DNA from 4 places in the Aminobacter sp. Piv2-1 genome. Region 2 is predicted to be linked to each of the others. Evidence: predicted binding sites of a transcription regulator. Region 2 holds the regulator's gene; each other region holds the start of a gene.
The links. Region 2 encodes PhoB, which activates phosphate uptake and scavenging genes when phosphate is short. Its sites were predicted from a motif close to TGTCATNNANCTGTCAT; they were not measured.
Positions count from the first base shown of each region.

Region 1: a site for PhoB is predicted at 1,740-1,756, ahead of AmiPiv_RS05460 (DUF6454 family protein). Genes of this name have one in related genera too.
Region 3: a site for PhoB is predicted at 2,272-2,288, ahead of AmiPiv_RS18960 (UDP-2,3-diacylglucosamine diphosphatase). Genes of this name have one in related genera too.
Region 4: a site for PhoB is predicted at 1,363-1,379, ahead of AmiPiv_RS03285 (RNA degradosome polyphosphate kinase). Genes of this name have one in related genera too.

Region 1 is NZ_JARKMU010000002.1:334,694-338,055, forward strand. Features, by position in the region: gene argF (ornithine carbamoyltransferase) at 1-116, shown strand, start outside; gene AmiPiv_RS05450 (Hsp33 family molecular chaperone) at 233-1,222, shown strand; gene apaG (Co2+/Mg2+ efflux protein ApaG) at 1,224-1,616, opposite strand; gene AmiPiv_RS05460 (DUF6454 family protein) at 1,804-2,736, shown strand; partial or broken gene AmiPiv_RS05465 (PLP-dependent transferase) at 2,822-3,043, opposite strand; gene AmiPiv_RS05470 (hypothetical protein) at 3,016-3,362, opposite strand, start outside.
Region 2 is NZ_JARKMU010000006.1:67,424-70,785, reverse strand. Features, by position in the region: gene pstB (phosphate ABC transporter ATP-binding protein PstB) at 1-403, shown strand, start outside; gene phoU (phosphate signaling complex protein PhoU) at 442-1,146, shown strand; gene phoB (phosphate regulon transcriptional regulator PhoB) at 1,245-1,934, shown strand; gene AmiPiv_RS12575 (hypothetical protein) at 2,274-2,678, shown strand; gene AmiPiv_RS12570 (L,D-transpeptidase) at 2,950-3,362, shown strand, end outside.
Region 3 is NZ_JARKMU010000010.1:186,614-189,975, reverse strand. Features, by position in the region: gene AmiPiv_RS18965 (MFS transporter) at 1-1,116, opposite strand, end outside; gene AmiPiv_RS18960 (UDP-2,3-diacylglucosamine diphosphatase) at 1,409-2,227, opposite strand; gene AmiPiv_RS18955 (SDR family oxidoreductase) at 2,346-3,125, shown strand.
Region 4 is NZ_JARKMU010000001.1:677,606-680,967, forward strand. Features, by position in the region: gene AmiPiv_RS03275 (FAD-dependent monooxygenase) at 1-1,036, opposite strand, end outside; gene AmiPiv_RS03280 (zinc-finger domain-containing protein) at 1,047-1,295, opposite strand; gene AmiPiv_RS03285 (RNA degradosome polyphosphate kinase) at 1,446-3,362, shown strand, end outside.

The DNA.
Region 1 (3,362 bases), on a different contig from region 2:
GCGGCGAGGAAGTCACCGACGAGGTGATCGACGGGCCCAATTCGGTGGTGTTCGATGAGGCCGAGAACCGGCTGCATGCGCAGAAGGCCGTGCTGGCCTGGTGCCTCGGCGCTTGAATGGCCGATCCCGCAACCCTATCTGGGGCGGGATCAACACAATCTATTGATGCCTTGTTCTGCGACCGCCGGCTGGCCGACGGCTCGCAGAATTCATTGTATGGGAAACATATCCAGTGACTGAGACCGAACGCAGGCTCGGCGAGTTCGGGTTCGCCGGCGACGACCATGTCGTTCCTTTCGCGGTGGAGCCGCTCGACGTGCGCGGCCGCACAGTGCAGCTCGGGCCCTTGCTCGACCAGATTCTCGACCGCCATGACTATCCCGAGCCCGTGGCCAGGCTGCTCGCCGAGGCCTGCGTGGTCACGGTGCTGCTCGGCACGTCGCTCAAGTTCGAGGGCAAGTTCATCCTGCAGACCCGCACCGACGGGCCGGTGGACATGCTGGTGGCCGACTTCACGACGCCGCATTCGCTGCGCGCCTATGCCCGCTTCGACGCCGACCGCATCGAGGCGGCGATCAAGGCCGGCATGACCGCGCCCGAGGACCTTTTGGGCACCGGCGTGCTGGCGCTGACCATCGACCAGGGTGCGCACACCCAGCGCTACCAGGGCATCGTCGAGCTCAACGGCATTTCGCTCGAAGAGGCGGCGCGCACCTATTTCCGCCAGTCGGAGCAGATCCCGACCGACCTGCGCCTGTCTGTTGCCAAGCTGGTGCTTCCGGGCGAGGGCGGCGGCGAGCACTGGCGCGCCGGAGGGCTCTTGGCCCAGTTCCTGCCGGACTCGCCCGAGCGCCGGCGGGTGCAGGACATCCATGGCGGCGACGGCGACGAGCGCGATATCGCGGCCGAGCCCGAGGATAATGCCTGGCAGGAGCTGCTGGCGCTGGTCGCGACCATCGAGCCGACCGAACTGATCGATCCGACCGTGGGCGCCGAAAGGCTGCTCTACCGGCTGTTCCACGAGCACGGCGTGCGCGTCTATGAGGGCGTGCATGTCGCCGACGACTGCTCGTGCTCGGATCACAAGATCCGCGGCATCCTGCAGGGCTTCTCGGCCGAAGAGATCAAGGACAGCGTCGAAGGCGGCCGGATTCACGTCAACTGCGAGTTCTGCTCGAAGGCCTACGAGTTCGATCCGGGCGAGTTCGCCGCAGCCGGATAGCTCAGTTCAGCCGGTGCCGCACATTGGGCAGGTCGAGTGAGAAGGCGGGAATCGCTATGTCGAACAGCTCGCCCGCCTCGTTGCGCATGGTGTAGCGCCCGACCATGATGCCCGACGGCGTCGAGAGCGGGCAGCCGGACGTGTATTGATAGCTGTCGCCAGGGTTGAGCTCGGGCTGGTCGCCGACGACGCCCGGGCCGCGCACTTCCTCGATCTTGCCGGCCGCGTCGGTGATGTGCCAGTAGCGCGACAAGAGCTGCACGAACTCGTCGGAATTGTTTTCGATGGTGACGCGATAACCCCAGACGTAGTGGTTCTCGGAAGGGTCGGATCGCTCCTCGAGGTAGAACGGCTCGACCTCGACGGCGATGTTGCGGGTGACCGCGCGATACATGCTGCGCTCCATGACCTTCACGCTAGGGTCCGCCCCTTGCCGCGGGCGGTCAACAACTGATCGACTTGTTCACGCCGAATGTGATCGGCACATGGCGGGGGTTTCGCATAACCGACACCCATGTGTCACCCGCGCGTCATGCGCGAGCGTGAGTTTCCGCGTCGTCCAACGACAAGGAATCACTGCAATGAAACGTCTCTTCACACTCCTCCTCGCATCCGTCTGCCTGGCCGGCACTGCCGCCCGCGCCGACGACCTGGCGGACAGCATCGGCAAGCTGACCAGGGGCACGGAGTGGACGCTGGTCAAGTCCTCGTTGCTCGGTTTCGACACCTTCCATCCGCAAGGCTTCGCGCGCGTCGGCGGCTCCCTGTTCATGTCGTCGGTCGAGATCATCGAGCGCACCAAGAAATACGAGACGCCGCAGAACGGCATGGACCGCGACGAGGGCAAGGGCGCCGGGCACCTGTTCAAGCTCGACGCCGACGGCAAGCTCGTCGCAGAGGTGAAGCTCGGCGAGGGGGCCATCTACCATCCCGGCGGCATCGACTACGACGGCCGCTGGCTGTGGGTGCCGGTCGCCGAATATCGCCCGAACAGCAAGTCGATCGTCTACCGCGTCGATCCGGAGACGCTCGAGGCCACGGAGGTCTTCCGCTTCCCCGACCACATCGGCGGCGTCGTCTACGATGCCGAGCAGAGCACGCTGCATGCCGTAAGCTGGGGTTCGCGCCGGTTCTACACCTGGAAGGTGACAGAGGACCTCACTGTGCCGGACGCGGCGCTCGACCCCGAGAAGACCCGCACGCTCAATCCCTCGCACTATATCGACTATCAGGATTGCGGGCTGGCGAAGCCTGGCCAGGCGGTCTGCACCGGCCTGACCGAATACCGCCCGGGCCCGGATGGACAGCTGTTCCGCCTCGGCGGCATCGATGTGATCGACCTCAAGGAAGGCCGCCCCGTGTTCCAGGTGCCCGTGCAGATCTGGACCGAGAAGGGCAAGTCGATCACCGGCAATCCGGTGCTGGTCGAGAAGACCGAAACCGGCATTCGCCTGACCGCGGCGCCCGAGGACAACGAGACCAAGCTCTACGTCTACGAGACCAAGCTGCCCTGACTGCAACGAAGAAGAAGGGCGCCCCGGTCGACCGGAGCGCCCCTCTTTTGTCTAACTGCTTGCCCGCCTGGGGCCGCCGGAAATCTCAGCGGGCGGCCTTCAGCGCGTCGCCGATGTCGTTGAGCAGGTCGTCGGCGTCCTCGAGGCCGACCGACAGGCGCAGCGTGCCGTCGTCGATGCCGAGTTCGGCGCGCGCCTCGTCGGTGAGGTTCTTGTGCGTGGTGGTCGCCGGATGGGTGATCAGGCTCTTGGAGTCGCCGAGATTGTTCGAGACAGTGGTCAAGGCTTGGGATCCGGCGAACCCAGCATCGTGCCATTCACGAGCAACGCACCGTCCTGTCTTGTTTCGATGGCCCATTGCAACAGGCCGCCCGGCTTCGTCTTTGCAAGCCCTTTCAGCGCAAGCAGACTGGTGTAGATCCTCATGGCTGTAGGGTCCGTCACTGCACCGGCCTTTGTGGCCTCGACGACCTTGTCATAGCCGGACAGGTCGACAACGGCACGCAGTGCCGGCTTCTCGTCGACAACGGTTATCTCGCCTTCCACAGCGATCCTGTAATCCGCGTTGCCCATCGTACTGCGCGGGATGGTGAGCCTCGGCTGCTTGTCAAGGAAATCACGTTGCA
Region 2 (3,362 bases):
CGATCTCGACCAGATCGTCGAGAAGAGCCTGCAGCGAGCGGCGCTGTGGAACGAGGTCAAGGACCGCCTGCACGAAGCCGGCACCGGCCTTTCCGGCGGCCAGCAGCAGCGCTTGTGCATCGCCCGCGCCATCGCGGTGTCGCCCGAAGTGATCCTCATGGACGAGCCCTGCTCGGCGCTCGATCCGATCGCCACCGCCAAGGTCGAGGAACTGATCGACGAGCTGCGCGAGAACTTCACCATCGTCATCGTCACCCACTCGATGCAGCAGGCGGCGCGCGTGTCGCAGCGGACCGCGATGTTCCATCTCGGCTACCTGGTCGAGGAAGGCCCGACCGACAAGATGTTCACCAACCCCGACGACAAGCGGACGCAGGACTACATCACCGGCCGCTTCGGCTGAGTGAACGCCGCTCCGATCACAAAGACGAGGATACGATCATGGGCGAGCACACAGTCCGGTCCTTCGACGAGGAACTCCAGCACGTCGACCAGGTCATCCGCGACATGGGCGACCTGTCGGCCACGATGGTGGCGAATGCCATCCGCGCGCTGCTGACGTCGGACCAGCCGCTGGCGCAGAACGTCATTGCCGACGACACCATCATGGACGCCAGGCAGCGCGATCTCGACAACAGCGCGATCACGCTGATCGCCAAGCGCCAGCCGATGGCGCAGGACCTGCGCGCCGTGGTCGGCGCGATCCGCATGGCGGGCGACCTCGAGCGCATCGGCGATCTCGCCAAGAACATCGCCAAGCGGGTGGGCGCCGTCGGCCAGTCGGCGATGCCGCGCAATCTGTCGCACTCGATCGACGCCATGGCGCAGCTGGTGCTCAGCCAGGTGCGCGGCGTGGTCGACCTCTATGTCGCGCGCGATGCCGAAGGCCTCAAGAACCTGCGCGCGGACGACCAGAAGGTCGACGTGCAGTACACGGCCGTGTTCCGCGAACTCCTGACCTACATGATGGAGGATCCGCGCAACATCACCGCCTGCACGCATCTCCTGTTCTGCGCCAAGAACCTCGAGCGCATCGGCGACCATGTCACCAACATCGCCGAGAACGCCTATTTCGTGGTCACCGGCACGCAGCTGCCGCTCAATCGGCCGAAGGTCGACGAAACCACGTCGCCCATGTCGGCCTGACATCTTCCGCAACCGCATGCGTTTGGCGCGGGGGCGCTGCACAGGTTAAATCAGCGCATGGTCCGAACCGGGCCGTGCGCCAGGACAAGGTACAGGCGATGATCGCTCCCAAGGTCATGGTCGTCGAGGACGAAGAGCCCCTTGGCGTGCTGCTGCGCTACAACCTCGAGGCCGAGGGCTACCAGGTGGAAGTGGTGACGCGCGGCGACGAGGCCGAACTGCGGCTGCAGGAAAACGTGCCGGACCTTTTGGTGCTCGACTGGATGGTGCCGGCACTTTCCGGCATCGAGCTCTGCCGCAGGCTGAGGATGCGCCCCGAGACCGAACGGCTGCCGATCATCATGCTGACGGCCCGCGGCGAGGAAAGCGACCGGGTGCGCGGGCTTTCCACCGGCGCCGACGACTACCTGGTGAAGCCATTTTCGACCCCGGAGTTCATGGCGCGGGTGAAGGCGCTGCTGCGCCGCGCCAAGCCCGAGGTGCTGTCTTCGGTGCTCAAGGTCGGCGACATCGTGCTCGACCGCGAGTCGCACCGGGTCTATCGCAAGAAGAGCGAGATCAAGCTCGGGCCGACGGAGTTCCGCCTGCTCGAATTCATGATGCGTCATCCCGGCCGCGTGTTCTCGCGCAGCCAGCTGCTCGACAACGTCTGGGGCGAGACGATCTACATCGACGAGCGCACCGTCGACGTGCATGTCGGGCGCCTGCGCAAGGCCGTCAACAACGGCCGCATGCCGGACGTGATCCGCACCATCCGCGGCGCCGGCTACGCGATCCGGGAAGAATAGCTGTCGGCAAACGGCATGGCACTGGCTGGACGATCAACCTGGCCAGTGTCCCAATGTCACAGGGGGCCGCTGCGCGCGCTCGGAGCCTTCGCGACAGCCAGCGGCACCGGCGCTGTCGCACCGACGTCTGGCGCCCTTTGCGCCGCCATGCCGTTCCAGCACTTTGTGGCGCTCAAATCATTGCAGTTCGACGCGTTTGTCCTGGCGCTGTCATGAACATAAATTCGAAGCTTCCGGTTTCTGGATGCTTTATTGTCGCAACAATCGCTCCCAAATCCATATCTCAAGCGGCGATTCCGTGACAGTGACAGTCGCGGATGTTCTTGAGATGACAATTTTTTGATTGGGGAAATACTCAAAATTGCCACTTTTCATGGTAGCTGGGGCACCGTGCGTAACTTGCTGTCGGCCATCTTCCTGGTGTTGGTCACCATTCTAAACGGACTGTCCCTCGAACGGGCAGCGGCCGAAGGCACGAATTTTGCTGCCGAGTTGCCGAGGGTGGCCGCGCAGGCGGAAATCACTGCCGTCGCCGACGAGTGTTTGCCGTCCCCGGACCGCTGCACCGTCGAATTGTCCGCCGAAAGCCTCGCCAGCCTGCACTGCCTGGGCGAATGCCCTGCCTGGCTGACCCATGTCGAGCCTGCCGCGCCGTTCCGCGCCGCGGCCCTGATGCTGCTTCCAGATCTCTTGCTGCGCGTCGGCTCGACCGCATCGCTGTTGCGGCCTCCCATCGCTGCCTGATTTTCAGCCGATCGCTCCTCGGTCCACGCCGACGAAGCCGCTCGAAATCAGCTGCGAAGGGGAAAGAGGATGACCTCCCGAACCCGCCCGTCGCCCACATGCCTTCTCGTGGCAACCGCGCCGCGAAATGCCGGATCGTCCCAAGCGCGCATGCGCCGTCACCGATCGGCTGATCGGTGACGATGGTTGCATTCGCATGATCACGACCGGGGCCGACCTCCCTGACCCCGTGTCGCCCTGAATGAAAGAAATGAGTCCAGGAGACTGCCTAATGAACACAGACACAATAGAAACCAGCGCCGCGGAGCCCATCGCGGGCGACGGCCCGGCATTGAGCCGCCGACGCTTTCTCACCGGTGCGGCGAGCTTGGGGACCCTCGTGGTGTCCGGCTGCGTCAGCACCCAGGAATCGGCCGCGCCGGTGGCAAAGGCACCGGTCGAACCGGCGCCGGTCGCCGACGCCAATGCCCTTGCGATGTACGGCCCGCTCCCGAACGAACGGTTCCCCATTCCCGCGGTCGACCTGAAAAAGGTGCCGAGCCGCTTCTATCGGCGGCAGGTCGACTACGTCACCGAAGAACCGGTCGGAACGCTCGTCGTCGACACGGAGAATTTCTACCTTCACCTCGTCCAGCCGGGCGGCAAGGCCATGCGCTACGGCGTCGGACTTGGCCGGGCCGGATT
Region 3 (3,362 bases), on a different contig from region 2:
GCCGAATCGGTCGTAGAGCGGTCCGGAAATCAAGGTCACCACCGCCATCGACATGCCGTTGGTGAAATAGGCGACGCCCTGCGCGGCACCGGTCTTCTCCTCGGGCACGGATTCGGCAATCAGCTTCTGCACGCCGATCAGCACCAGGGCGGTGGACAGCGCATGCAGGCTCTGCACGGCGAAGAAGCCTGCAACGCCAAGCCCCAGCGGCCAGATAAGCGGATAGGCGAGCCAGCGCAAAATCGCCCCCACGCCGGCCAGCACCAGCACGAATGCGGTCGAGCGCCCGCCGAACAGCCGAGCGAAGAGCATGAACATGACGATCTCGGCCGCGACGCCCCAGCTCCACAGCAGTCCCACGACGGTCTCGTTGATGCCGAGCGACTTCCAGTAGATCGAGACGAAGCCGTAGAGGAAGCCGTGGCTGGCGACGATGACCCCGGTACCACCCGCCATGAGCAGGAAATAGCGGTTGAACAAACTGGGCGCCTGCTGCTGCAGGTCGGTGGCCGACAGCGGCGAGGCGCGTCTCGGTCTGCCGAGGCGCGGCGTGACGAACGACATCAGGAAACAGCCGAGCAGTCCGATGGAGATGATCGCCGGGACGGCGTCGGCTCCGGTCAAAGACAGGATGAACCCCGCCCCGAGGCTGCCGCCGAGAAAGGCGATGGAGCCCCAGATGCGCATCGCCGCATAGTCCGAGCCGTAGCGGCGCACGCCCGACAGGGCCAGCGAATCGGCGATCGGCGCGTGCGGCGTCCAGACGACGGACAGTGCCAGCGACACCGCGAGCACGACGAAATAGGTCGGCTCGAGGAAATAGCCGAGCGACAGCAGCAGCGACGAGACGGCCAGGACCAGGAACACGTTGGCGCGGTCCTTCGCCCGATCGGCCATCGCGGCAATGAGCGGCGTGGTGATGACGCGCAGGAACATCGGCGCCGACAGGATGACGGCGATCTGCTCCGGGTCGAACCCCTTGGCCTCTAGCCAGAGCGGAAAATAGGGCAGATGCACGCCCATGGGGACGAAGAGCGCGGCGAAGAGCAGCGAGATGCGCAGGTCGAAGCTGCGCGGCTTGATCTGCTGTTCGGGCGTGAGCGGCGGAAGGGTCATGGCGGGCATTCGGTCCGGGTGCAGACCCGAACCATGCAAGCCTCACCGATTTGCCCGATCCATTATCACGGGTGCCCTTCGCGCGGAAGCTCTCGGCTGGGGCGCAAGGATTGGGCCAAGCGCCCTGCGCCGTGGGCTCGACATCTCGTCGGACGGCCGTTCGCAGGCGCCGAGGCGGGCCGAGCGCCGTCGTACCGTGCGGCCGACCGGTGCCACGTCGATAGCGGCATGGCCCGGCCCCTCGCGACAGCGACGCGACGTGTGGGTTGGATTGCACATGGAAGGGGTCCGATCAGGCCGCCTTGCCGACCGCCTGATCGATCGCGACCGGCACGAAGGGTTCGTTCACCAGCCTACCCGCCATCACATGCGGCCAGCGCAGGATGACGAAGCTGCCGTCGAAATTCTCGGCCACGGCAGTGCAGTTTTCCACCCAGTCGCCGGTGTTGATGTACTGGATGCCGTCGAAATCCTCGATCGCGGGATGGTGGATGTGGCCGCAGATGACGCCCTCCACTTCCGAGCGGCGGGCTTCCTCGGTCAGGACCTGCTGGAAGGCACCGATGAAGTTCACCGCCTTCTTCACCTTCACCTTGGCCCACGAAGAGAATGACCAGTAAGGCATGCCGAAGGTGCGGCGGAAGCGCGCCACCACGCGGTTCGTCGCCATCGCCGCGTCGTAGGCGAAGTCGCCGAGATAGGCGAGCCAGCGCGCATTCTGGACGACGGCGTCGAACTGGTCGCCATGGATGACGAGGAAGCGCTTGCCGTCGGCGGCCTCGTGGATGGCGCGGTCGGCAACGACGATGCCGCCGAAATGCACGCCCTGGAAATTGCGGGCGAATTCGTCGTGGTTGCCGGCGATGTAGGTGATCTCGGTTCCCTTGCGCGCCTGGCGCAGCAGCTTCTGGACAACGTCGTTGTGAAGTTGCGGCCAGTGCCACTGCCGGCGCAGGCGCCAGCCGTCGACGATGTCGCCGACCAGGAAGATCTTCTCGGCCTCGTGATGGCGCAGGAAGTCGATGAGGAATTCGGCCTTTGCCGCCTTCGACCCCAGATGCACGTCGGAGATGAACAGCGTGCGGAAATTGCGTGTGCTCGTGCCGGACATGGCATTCGACCCGTTGCTTTTGCCGTGGCTATGCCCAGATTCATGCAACAGGCGTATGACGGTTGCGGCTCGGGCCCGGCGGTTCTAGGCTGTGCCATCACCGACAGGAGAACGCATCATGGATCTCGGCATCCGCGGGAAGAAGGCAATCGTCTGCGCCTCGAGCAAGGGGCTCGGCAAGGGCTGCGCCATGGCGCTGGCGGAGGCCGGCTGCGAGCTTTTCCTCAACGGGCGCGACGCAGGCGTCCTGAGCCGCACCGCCACCGAAATCCGCCAACGCTACGGGGTACAGTTGACCGAGATCGTCGGAGATATCTCGGAGCCAGCGGTGCAGAAGGCACTGCTCGCCGCCTGCCCCGAGCCCGACATCCTGGTCAACAACAACGGCGGTCCGCCTTATCGCGATTTCCGCGAACTCGACCGCGAGAAGATCCTCGCCGGCGTCACCAACAACATGGTCACACCCATAGAACTGATCAAAGCGGTGATCGACGGCATGGCCACGCGCGGCTTCGGCCGCATCGTCAACATCACCTCGCTGTCGGTCTACACACCAATTCCGGGGCTCGACCTGTCGTCCGGCGCGCGTGCAGGCCTGACCGCCTTCCTCGCCGGGGTGGCGCGCACCGTCGCCGACCGGAACGTCACCATCAACAACATGCTGCCTGGCAAGCTCGACACCGACCGCCTGCGTGGCCCGCACGAGCCGGGAAGCATCGAGGACCCGGCGGAAGGTGCGGCGAGGCGCGCGCGCCTCAGCGCCGGCATCCCCGCCGGCCGGCTTGGCACGCCGGAAGAATTCGGCCAGGTCTGCGCCTTCCTGTGTTCCGTCCATGCAGGCTACATGACCGGGCAGAACATACCGGTCGACGGCGGGCTCTATGTGAGCTCCTTCTAGCCTTCTCGGCGCCTTGATCGCCCTGTGGATGGGTCAGCTTGCGCGTCCTAAGGACGCGCAGCGCCCGCCCAGCCTCACAAAAGACCGAATCGGCATTTCAACCGCTGCCTACAAGTGGCTGGAATGATTGCGTTTCCGGCAATTGAAAGTGATTCAACGTCCGTTTGGCCGTTGATGCCTCGAAAATTGCGCAGGCCGTGCTAATAACGGCCTTTGAAACTAATTTTGAAGGAGCGG
Region 4 (3,362 bases), on a different contig from region 2:
TGCGCGCCGCCTCCCACTGCGACAGCCCGTGCGCGTATCGTGCCGAGGCCACGACGTCGGCCAGCGTGTAGGCATCCTCGATCGCCATGGCGGCGCCCTGGGCGGCGAAGGGCGTCATGGCGTGCGCCGCGTCGCCGATCAGCACGATGCGGTCGGAGGCGGTCCATGGCCTGGCACTGTCGACCGTGTGCAGCGGCCACACCGTCCACGGCCCGGCCTGGTCGAGCAACGCGGTGAGCGCAGGCGCGCTGCCCCGCGAGGCGCGCTTCAGCGCGTCGGCGTCCGTCTCGCCCGACCATTGTTCGGCGATCGCCGCGCCGGGTGTGAAGGCGACGAGGTTGATCGCGGTTCCGGCGCGGATCGGATAGGCGACCATATGAAAGCCGCGATGGAGGAAGGTCGTGACCGCCTGCATCGAGCCGAGCGACGTGAAGCTGCGACCGGTCTCGCCGTCGGCGGCGATGGTCGTGCGCCATGCCAGCTCGCCGGCGAAGCGGCTCCGTTCGTGCGGGCCGACAAGGCGGCGGCTGTGTGACCAGACCCCATCCGCCGCCACGAGCATCTCGGCCTCAAGCGACACGGCATTGCCGTCGTGCTCGACGCCGACCTCGACGGCCTGTGCATCAACAGTGGCTCCCGTGACCGTTGCGCCGGTGCTGATCTCGATCAGGGGATTTTGCCGGGCGGCCGCGAGCAGGGCGTGCTGCAGGTCGGCGCGGTGGGCAACGAGATAGGGCGATTGCCACCTCAGCTCGGCGGACGCGCCGAGCGGAACCCGGGCAAGCTCTTTGAGTGACGCGGCATCGCGAAGGACGATCGCCTCCGGCCGCACGGTCGACGGCCGCACGAGGTCGAGCACGCCGAGGCGGCCGAGGATGCGGGTTGCGTTGGGGGACAGTTGCAGGCCGGCGCCGACTTCCTCGAGCGCCGCTGCGCGTTCGAGGACGCGGACGCCAAGGCCTTTCCTGGCGAAGGCGAGCGCGGCAGTGAGGCCGGCGACGCCCGCGCCGGCGATGACGACCTGCCGCGATCTCATGGCGACCGGGTCAGGCGGCGCGGTCGGCCACGTAGAGGCAGCCGGCGGGCAGGGTTTCGGTGGCCTTCAGCTTCGCCGAGTAGCGATAGAGCGTCGAGCAGTAGGGGCAGACCTTCTCGGAGTCCGCGCCCATGTCGAGGTAGACATGCGGATGGTCGAAGGGCGGGTTGGCGCCGACGCACATGAACTCCTTCACGCCGATCTCGATCACGGCATGCCCAGCGTCGTTCTGGAAGTGGGGAATGGAGCCGCCGGCCATCATGTTCTCCGTCTGAGAAACCTTCTCCGAGAGCGTTTGTATCATTAGGGACGGGTTTGCAAGATGCTGAAATGAAACTGTCGCAATTGCCTGTCAGAGGATAATCTGAGCCGGATAAGCGGCGAGCGCGGCAGTGGGGAAGGGTTGTCCATGAATCAATTGAGGCCGGTGCATACCGATTTCGTGAACGACAAGTCGCCGACGGGGGCGGTCGACGGCAATCCCGACCGCTTCGTCAACCGCGAATTCTCCTGGCTGCAGTTCAACCGGCGCGTGCTCGAGCAGTCGCAGAACCCGAACCATCCGCTGCTCGAACGCGTCCGCTTCCTGTCGATCTCGGCCGGCAATCTCGATGAGTTCTTCATGGTGCGCGTCGCGGGTCTCGCGGGCCAGGTTCGCGAGGGCATCGCGATCCGCAGCCCCGACGGACGCACCCCGCAGCAGCAGCTCGACCAGTTGCTGCACGAGGTCGAACGGCTGCAGGAGGACCAGCAGAAGAGCCTGTCGAGCCTCATGGAACTGCTCAAGCTCGAGGGCATCGAGAGCATTTCGGCGGCAGCCCTCGCCAAGGACGAGAAGAAGTGGCTCGAAGAGCACTTCATGGAGCAGATCTTTCCGGTACTGACGCCGCTGTCGATCGACCCGGCGCACCCGTTCCCCTTCATCCCCAATCTCGGCTTCTCGATCGCGCTGCAGCTCCGCCACCGCAAGAACGGCGAGGAGATGACCGCCCTGCTGCGCCTGCCAGTGGCGCTCAAGCGCTACATCCGCCTGCCCGATCGCAAGCGCTCGGTGCGCTTCATCCCGATCGAGGAGACGGTCAACCTGTTCATCGGCAAGCTGTTCCCGGGCTACGAGGTCAAGGGTTCCGGCACGTTCCAGATCATCCGAGACAGCGATATCGAGGTCGAGGAAGAATCGGAGGACCTCGTGCGGCTGTTCGAGACCGCGCTGAAGCGGCGCCGCCGCGGCTCGGTGATCCGCATCGAGTTCGACAGCCAGATGCCGGCCGAGCTGCGCGAGTTCGTCGCCGGCGAGCTTGGGGTCTCGGCGAGCCGGGTCAGCGTGCTGAGCGGGCCGCTGGCCATCAACCAGATATCCGAGATCGTGGCGGTCGCGCGCGACGACCTGAAGTTCCCGCCCTTCAATCCGCGCTTCCCCGAGCGCATTCGCGACCACCGCGGCGACTGCTTCGCGGCGATCCGCGAGAAGGATTTCGTCGTCCACCACCCTTACGAATCCTTCGATGTGGTGGTGCAGTTCCTGCGCCAGGCGGCGATGGACCCAGAGGTGGTGGCGATCAAGCAGACGCTCTACCGCACCTCGAACGACAGCCCGATCGTCCGTGCGCTCATCGACGCGGCCGAGGCCGGCAAGTCGGTGACGGCCCTGGTCGAGCTCAAGGCGCGCTTCGACGAGGAGGCCAACATCCGCTGGGCGCGCGACCTCGAGCGCGCCGGCGTGCAGGTGGTCTTCGGCTTCCTGGAGCTCAAGACCCACGCCAAGATGTCGCTGGTGGTGCGCCGCGAGGACGGCCGCCTGCGCAACTACGTGCATCTCGGTACCGGCAACTACCACCCGATCACCGCCCGCATCTATACCGACCTGTCCTTCTTCACCACCGACTCGGCGATCGCCCGGGACGTGGCCCAGATCTTCAACTTCATCACCGGCTACGCCGAGCCGGCCGATGAAATGTGCATCGCGCTGTCGCCCTATACGCTGAGGAGCCGCATCCTCAAGCACATCGCCGACGAGGTCGAGCATGCCCGAGCCGGCAAGCCGGCGCAGATCTGGATGAAGATGAATGCGCTCGTCGATCCGATCATCATCGATGCGCTCTATGAGGCCAGCCGAGCCGGTGTCGAGATCGACCTGGTGGTGCGCGGCATCTGCTGCCTCAGGCCGCAGGTTCCGGGCCTGTCCGAGAACATCCGCGTCAAGTCGATCGTCGGCCGGTTCCTTGAGCACAGCCGCATCTATTGCTTCGGCAATGGTCACGGCCTGCCTTCGGACGAGGCGATCGTCTACATCAGTTCGGCCGACCTGATGCCGCGCAACCTCGAC